Regions from separate parts of the Streptomyces sp. NPDC048496 genome, predicted to be linked through region 1. Evidence: riboswitches for the same ligand, from Rfam matches in the RefSeq annotation. Region 1 holds a riboswitch; each other region holds the start of a gene.
The links. Region 1 has a riboswitch for cyclic di-AMP ahead of ACGFSA_RS20285 (peptidoglycan DD-metalloendopeptidase family protein). Riboswitches for the same ligand answer to the same signal wherever they lie in the genome.
Positions count from the first base shown of each region.

Region 2: it holds a riboswitch for cyclic di-AMP, as region 1 does, so the genes downstream of both, ACGFSA_RS32800 (transglycosylase SLT domain-containing protein) here and ACGFSA_RS20285 (peptidoglycan DD-metalloendopeptidase family protein) in region 1, are expected to answer to the same signal.
Region 3: it holds a riboswitch for cyclic di-AMP, as region 1 does, so the genes downstream of both, ACGFSA_RS30335 (C40 family peptidase) here and ACGFSA_RS20285 (peptidoglycan DD-metalloendopeptidase family protein) in region 1, are expected to answer to the same signal.

Region 1 covers NZ_JBICXB010000022.1:5,382-7,636, reverse strand. Annotated here, with positions in the region: gene ACGFSA_RS20290 (SGNH/GDSL hydrolase family protein) at 1-125, opposite strand, end outside; gene ACGFSA_RS20285 (peptidoglycan DD-metalloendopeptidase family protein) at 292-1,212, opposite strand; cyclic di-AMP (ydaO/yuaA leader) riboswitch at 1,216-1,373, opposite strand; partial or broken gene ACGFSA_RS20280 (GH36 C-terminal domain-containing protein) at 1,671-2,255, opposite strand, start outside.
Region 2 covers NZ_JBICXB010000075.1:4,260-6,514, forward strand. Annotated here, with positions in the region: gene ACGFSA_RS32795 (DUF5996 family protein) at 1-325, opposite strand, end outside; cyclic di-AMP (ydaO/yuaA leader) riboswitch at 898-1,083, shown strand; gene ACGFSA_RS32800 (transglycosylase SLT domain-containing protein) at 1,088-1,855, shown strand; gene ACGFSA_RS32805 (GMC oxidoreductase) at 2,098-2,255, shown strand, end outside.
Region 3 covers NZ_JBICXB010000054.1:11,865-14,119, forward strand. Annotated here, with positions in the region: partial or broken gene ACGFSA_RS30330 (IS5/IS1182 family transposase) at 1-119, opposite strand, end outside; gene ACGFSA_RS30335 (C40 family peptidase) at 470-943, opposite strand; cyclic di-AMP (ydaO/yuaA leader) riboswitch at 947-1,133, opposite strand; gene ACGFSA_RS30340 (hypothetical protein) at 1,449-1,757, opposite strand; gene ACGFSA_RS30345 (ATP-dependent Clp protease proteolytic subunit) at 1,765-2,255, opposite strand, start outside.

The DNA of each region.
Region 1 (2,255 bases):
AAGGTTCCGTCCGGGCCGGGGTCTCCGACTCCCTCGGTGAAGCTGTCGCCAATCGCTGCGTACGACCCGATGGCGCCATGCCGGTTGATGACGCCACGTTGATTGTTTCTCGAATCGTCTGCCACAAGCGCATATCCTGCACCGCCGAATGTGACCTACGCGACCGTAATAAGGGGTTGACGGGTGGTGAGATAGACCACCCGGTCAGGTTTTGGCAAAGGGGGAATAAGCGAAGGGGCGGTGCGCCGCTGCGCACCGCCCCTTCACCGGGCCGACCGAATCAGCCGTGGATCAGACGTAGATCCCGTGCGAGGCCAGGTAGGCGATCGGGTCGATGTCCGACCCGTACGCCGGGCCGGTGCGGATCTCGAAGTGCAGGTGCGGGCCGGTGGCGTTGCCGGTGGCACCGGAGAGGCCGACCTGCTGGCCCGCGGTCACGGTCTGGCCCGCCGAGACGGAGAGCGAGGACATGTGGCCGTACTGCGAGTAGTGGCCGTCGGCGTGCTTGATGACGACCTGGTTGCCGTACGCGCCACCCCAGCCGGCGGTGACGACGGTGCCGGAAGTGATCGCCTTCACGCTGGTGCCGGTGGCGACCGGGAAGTCGATACCCGTGTGGCTGCCGCTGGACCAGTTGGAGCCGGAGGCACGGTAGGCGGTGGTGTGGTTGCCCGGGACCGGGTGAACGTAGCCGGAGCTGTTGCTCTGACCGGCCGAGGCGGAGGCCGTGGTGGTCTTGACGGAGTCCGAAGCCTTGGACTGCGACGCGGACTTGTCGGCCGAGGAGGTCGACGGAGCCGGGGCGGACTGCGTGGTGTCCGTCGTCGCGGCGGAGCCGGCCGGCTTGCCGCCGAGCGTCAGCTTCATGCCCGGGAAGATCAGGCTCGGGTCCTCGCCGACGACCGCGCGGTTGTCCTGGTACAGCTTCTGCCAGCCGCCCTCGACCTGCTGCTCGGCGGCGATCTTCGACAGGTAGTCACCGGCGACGACGGAGTACGTCCGGGTCTCAACCTGCTTTTTCACGACCGGCGCGGCCTCGACGGCGGCGTGCGTGGCTGCCGACTGCGCGGTGGGCGCGGCCTGCTCCGCGGCGTGGGCACCGGTGGCGCCGAGCAGCGGAAGGGCGATGACAGCCCCACCGGCTCCGACGGCGGCGACGCCGCGGGCGATCGTGCTGGACTTGGTACGGCGGTGCTTACCCGATGTGGGCATGAAGAATTTCCTCTCCGGCGCCTACGAGGTGAGCTGTCGGGTTCGGGCTGGAGATGCCCGGTCGCAGTTCGCGACTTCACCCCGAGCCGACCGGATCTCTCCGGGCGGCGGCTTACCTGGTTCCCCCGCTCCTGCCACACGTGAGTGGGTGCGAATTCCGGGCGGCGGCAGGATTAGGCGGTCCGTCCGGATTGAGGGTGACCGTAGGCGAGCGAGGACGACGGAAACAAGCCATCGATTACTCGAGGGAATCCGCGCCGGGAAATCGGCGCGGAATCCTGGTCACCCTCCGTGGATTACGGATCTTGGCTTTCCGCGCGACGTCCGGAATACCCATCCGTGGCACCACCACACACCGTCACGAATATGATCCCGCTCACGAGGAGGGCATCATCTCCCGTAGAAATAGGCCATGTTCCGCCAAAAGGCGCAATGCGGACACATTGCGCGCGTCCGCCACGCCGGAGCCTCAGCACCTTCGCGTCCAGGCCCCCCTCAGCCCGGTGTGCAGACCCTGATGCAGCAGCACGGCACCGTGGTGGACCGCCCCGGCGTCCAGGTCGGTGCACGTCGCCGCGGGGCCGAGCCCGCGTAGCCGCAGGGCCGGCGGCCGCTCCCCGTACCGCTGTGCCTCCAGCCACATCAGCACCGCGGCCTTGTTGGCATGCACGTACTGCACGGCGCTGAGTCCACCGCGCGGGGCCCGCAGCCGGTACAGCGCGCCGTGCTGCACCGCGGGACGGATCTCCTTGTAGAGATCCACCCAGCTCCACGCCTCGGCCGGCTCCTCGTCACTCCACTCGGTGCGATCCCCGCCGACCCCGAGCTCCCCGGCCATCGCGCTGACGAAGCGGAAGCGCAGGCTCTCGGCGTCCGGGACGACATGGGCCAGTTGCCAGGCGTGCCAGGCCCGGCTCGCCCCGCCTAACCCTCCGGCGCTCCACAGTCCGGCGAACACCGGTGTGGTGTACGTCTCCCCCGGTGCGAGCCGCAGCAGCCCGGAGTCGTCGCATCCGGCGCCTCCGGTGATCTGCACGAGCCCG
Region 2 (2,255 bases), on a different contig from region 1:
CTTCCAGGGCGGCCATGACATTCTTGTGGAAGGACGCCACGGACTGGCCCGAAAGCGGGAACGAGACCGTCACGCCGTCCAGTCTTGTGATGACGAGTCGATGGCCGACGAAGTCGAAGTCCACCGTGAAAATCGGGTTGCCGTCGATCTGCCCCATGGGGCGGGTGGTGATACCGCGGCCAGTGAGGTGAAACGGAACGTTCCACCAGTGATTGCGCCGGACACTGGCCGCGAGGCGGATCTTTCCGACGACCTGCGCGAAGCGGTGGAGCGTCTCTTTGGTGTCACGCCACTCGGCGAGCGGCATGGGCGGGAACAGCTCCATCGCCATCACTTCTCTCGTGATGCCGGACGGTCCCGGCGGGCGGGCAGGGCGTTCTTCCGCACCATCATGGCCACGCCCAAGGTGTACGGCACCTTGTGCGGCCGCCGTGGTGTCGTTCGCGTGAACCTGCACGACCCGGCCGGTGGGCGGCCACTCGCGCGCCGCAGTCGGCGCAGACGGGTGGCGCACGGCTGATCCCGGTCGTCTCCCCGGGGGCGCCCTTCCCGACGAGTCGGAGGCCGGACGTCCGTCCGCTGAAGCCAAAATCTCCTAAATGTCGCAATTTTGGCGATAAAGGGGAGCCGCTCACCGTTCTGGTGAATGCGCAGCCCGCACGAGCCGAGGCCTTACGTGCCGGGCAAATCGCCCTTTTCGGGCAGAGTGGCGAGAGTCACCTTCCGGGCCCGCGGACGCAGCGGCGTGCCGCCCGGTTCCCTTCTGCGCCAAGAAAGTTGGCTTCGCGGACCGGGGTGAATTGCGAAAATTTCCGCGACTCGATCTTGCAAATGAATTGTGATCGAGAAATGGGGGCTTGTTCAGGTCGGAGTTTCTCGCCTACGGTCACCGTCAATCCGGATGGAACGCCGAATCCTGCCGCCGTCCGGTAACCCGACCACTCACGTACGGCAGGAGCGGGGGACCCACGTAAGCCGCCGATCCGGTATCCGGAACGGCTAGGGGTGAAGTCGTATTCCCATACGGCGAGGCAACTCCAGCCTCAACCCGACAGCTCACCTCGTAGGCGACGGAGAGGAATGCGCCATGCCCGCACAGGTTAACCACCGTCGTCGTAAGTCCAGTTCGCTGACTCGCGGATTCATCGCCGTGAGCACGGGCGGAGCCGCTCTCGCGCTTCCGATGATCGGGGCAACCGTTGCCTCGGCAGCGCCGGCGCAGCCTGTCACCGCAGCCGTCTCCAAGGCAGTGGCGCCCGCTGCCGCCCCCGCCAACCCGACTGCCGTGCGGGCAGCTACGCCCTCCGTCTATTCCGTGATAGCCGGCGACACCCTTTACAAGATCGCCCTGAGCCATTCCGTGAGCGGCGGTTGGCAGCAGCTGTACAAGGACAATCGAGCGGTCATCGGAGCCGACCCCGGCGTACTTCACGCGGGCCAGAAGCTCACCATCGGCGCCACCGCGCCCGCGACAGTCGCGTCCACGACGGCCGCGAGCACCGCCGCTGCCGTCACCGCGAAGCCCGCGACGTACACGAACGACCTCGACGGCTGGATCAAGGAGTCGCTGGCCGTCATGGCCCAGCACAGCATCCCCGGCAGCTACGACGGCATCCACCGCAACATCATGCGCGAGTCCGCGGGCAACCCCCGGGCCATCAACAACTGGGACTCGAACGCCGCCAAGGGCACACCGTCCAAGGGTCTCCTGCAGGTCATCGACCCCACGTTCCGGGCCTACCACGTGCCCGGTACGTCGATGGACCCCTACGACCCGGTCGCCAACATCACGGCCGCGTGCAACTACGCCGCCGCCAAGTACGGCTCGATCGACAACGTGTTCGGGGCCTACTGACGCCCGGTTGCGTTGATTCAGGCATGACGGGTGGCGAAGGTCCGATGGGGCTTCGCCACCCGTTCCCGTCGGTGTCGCGCACAGGGGGCGATTCAGAAGCCGATCCGCATGACGGCCCGCCTGACGCACGGCGTTGATCCGGGGTGCCTCGATCGGGCGCATGTTACCCATCGGTATGTAGTGACTTAACGCGCGAACGGCAGTAGAACCAGTTTCACTCTTTGGAGAGTGAGGCGTGTCACATGAGTGACTCTACCATGCACAATGCAGGCCCCAAGGGTGTTTCGCGTCGCAGATTCATCACAGGAACTGGTTCTATTTTAGGAGCCGTGGCCCTCGCGGGTCACACCACCCCGGCCCAGGCCGGGGTCGGCTCCGCAACCGCTCCGATCGACTCCGG
Region 3 (2,255 bases), on a different contig from region 1:
TCGGAGTGACGGACAGCCACCCCCCGCCAGCCCCGGCGCCTGCCCGTCGCCGTGCAGCAGGACAACGGACGCGGCATGGTGATCATCCGCTGTCTGGCCAAGGAGCGCGGCGGACGGCTCACGGTCACGCCCACCACCGGGCGGGCAAGACCGTCTGGATCGCGCTCCCGTGGACCGTACCCGCCCAGACCTGACTGCTCGAGCGGGCGCCGCACGTCACTGCGTCGACGTCGCCCGCCCGAGGCCGCCGCGCAGCAGTGCGCACGGCGTCGCCGCCGCTCCGCTCCGCTCGCGCGCTCGCCGTGGTGCACCACCGAGATCGTCCGCCGGAACGCCGTGGGTTCCAGCCGGCGCACGGACAGCGGAGTCGGCGACATCGCGGAGACCATCTTCGGCACCACCTCCATTCCGGACCCCTGGTGCACTGAAACACGTGGTGAATGGGGGAGCCGGAGGAGAATCGGAGGGATCAGCGAACTCGTCCGTACCAGACGCTCCTCGTCCAGATCTTCTCCAGCCGCACGACGGAACCGGTCTTCGGGGAGTGCCAGATCTTCCCTCTGCCGGCGTAGATGCCCACGTGGTAGACGCTGCGCCCCGAGTGGAAGAAGACCAGATCGCCGCGTTTCCGTTTCCACGCCGAGACGTGGCGGGTCTTGTTGTACTGCTGCTGGGCCGTGCGCGGGAGCTTCTTGCCCACCTTCTTGAACGCGTACAGCGTCAGCCCGGAACAGTCGAAACGGTGGGGGCCGGTGGCCCCGTACCGGTACGGCGATCCTTTCTTCGACGCGGCGATCTTGAGTGCCTTCGTTGACCGCGTCGCGGCCTGGGCGTCGGTCACGGCGCCGGGGACGATCATGGAGCCGCCGACGGCGGCGAGCGTCAGAACCGTGGCCGTACCGGCCCGGGTGATCAGAAACGGGACATGAACCTGCGCAATCATGCGCAACCCTTCGTCAGCCGCCTGTGAAGGATGACCTGTCGGGTTCGGGCTGGCGAAGTTGCCCGGCCGCACGATGCGGCTTCACCCCGAGGGTCGACCGGATGCCCGGTCGACCCGTTGCGCTCGGGTCCTCCACTCCTGCCGATCCACTTCTGTCGACCAGTCATCCGGGCGGCGGCAGGACTCGGCGTCCGCCCGGACCGCCTCGCCGTGGTGGCGGGGGCTTGTCGTCCCACGGATCTTGACTCACCGGCTGCCGGATTTCCGAAGCAAAACAGCGATATGCAAGATTTGCCGTCAATGGTCTATTTGGGTGGGCAAGGGCTGATTTGGGCACTCGTTGGGCTGCCTCGACCGGTCCCGTACCAGCGGTGGAACGGCATACTTCGCGCACCGTCCACGCCGGCGGCGCAAGTCGAGTCGTCCCTCTCGCGGGGGATTCCTTGCGCCGGACGAGCGAGAAATTTCGATCACCATGCCGGGCGTGTCGCCGACGGAGTGATGATCAACTCATCGGGGCCGGGGGCACGGTGACCCGTTCGGCCCGCCGTTCCCCGTCCAACACGCGCAGTGCCCGTGCCAACGTGGCGGCGTGGATCTGTGCTTCACCCCGCTCGTGCATCAATGTGAGCGCGTCCCGCAGGGCGCCCGCCCGCGAGGCGAGTGCCTGGGCCGCGCGCAGCGCACCGTAGGTGTCGCTGCCGCGGGCGGGGTTGATCCGGCCCAGCTGGTCGAGCACTTCCAGGTAGCAGTCGATGAACTCGGCCTCGGCGCACGTCAGTGCGGGCAGCGGTGGGAGGTGGGGTGGCTGCATCGGCGGTTCACCTCGGGCCGTTCGGCGGGAGCGACGTCTTGCGGTTCTCCAGGACGTGGTCCACCAGCCCGTACGCCTTGGCCCCGGCGGCGTCGAGGATGAGGTCGCGCTCGAAATCGACGGCGATCCGCTCGGCGCTGCGGCCGGTGTGACGGGCCAGCATGCGGGTGAGCAGCTCGCGGACACGGACCAGTTCCCGCGCCTCGATCTCCAGATCGGACGGCTGGCCCTGCGCCGGCTCCGGGAGCTCGGGCTGCTGGACGACGACCCTGGCCCCGTGCAGGGCGTGCCGGCGGCCGGGAGCGCCCGCGGCGAGCAGGACCGCCGCGCTGGAGCCGGCCTGGCCGAGGCAGAACGTCTCCACCTCGCAGGTGAGGTACCCCATCGTGTCGTAGATGGCGGACATGGCGCCGAACGAGCCGCCGGGGGAGTTGATGTAGAGGGAGATCGGCCGGTCGGGCGCCGCGTGCTCCAGATACATGAACTGCGCGATCAGGT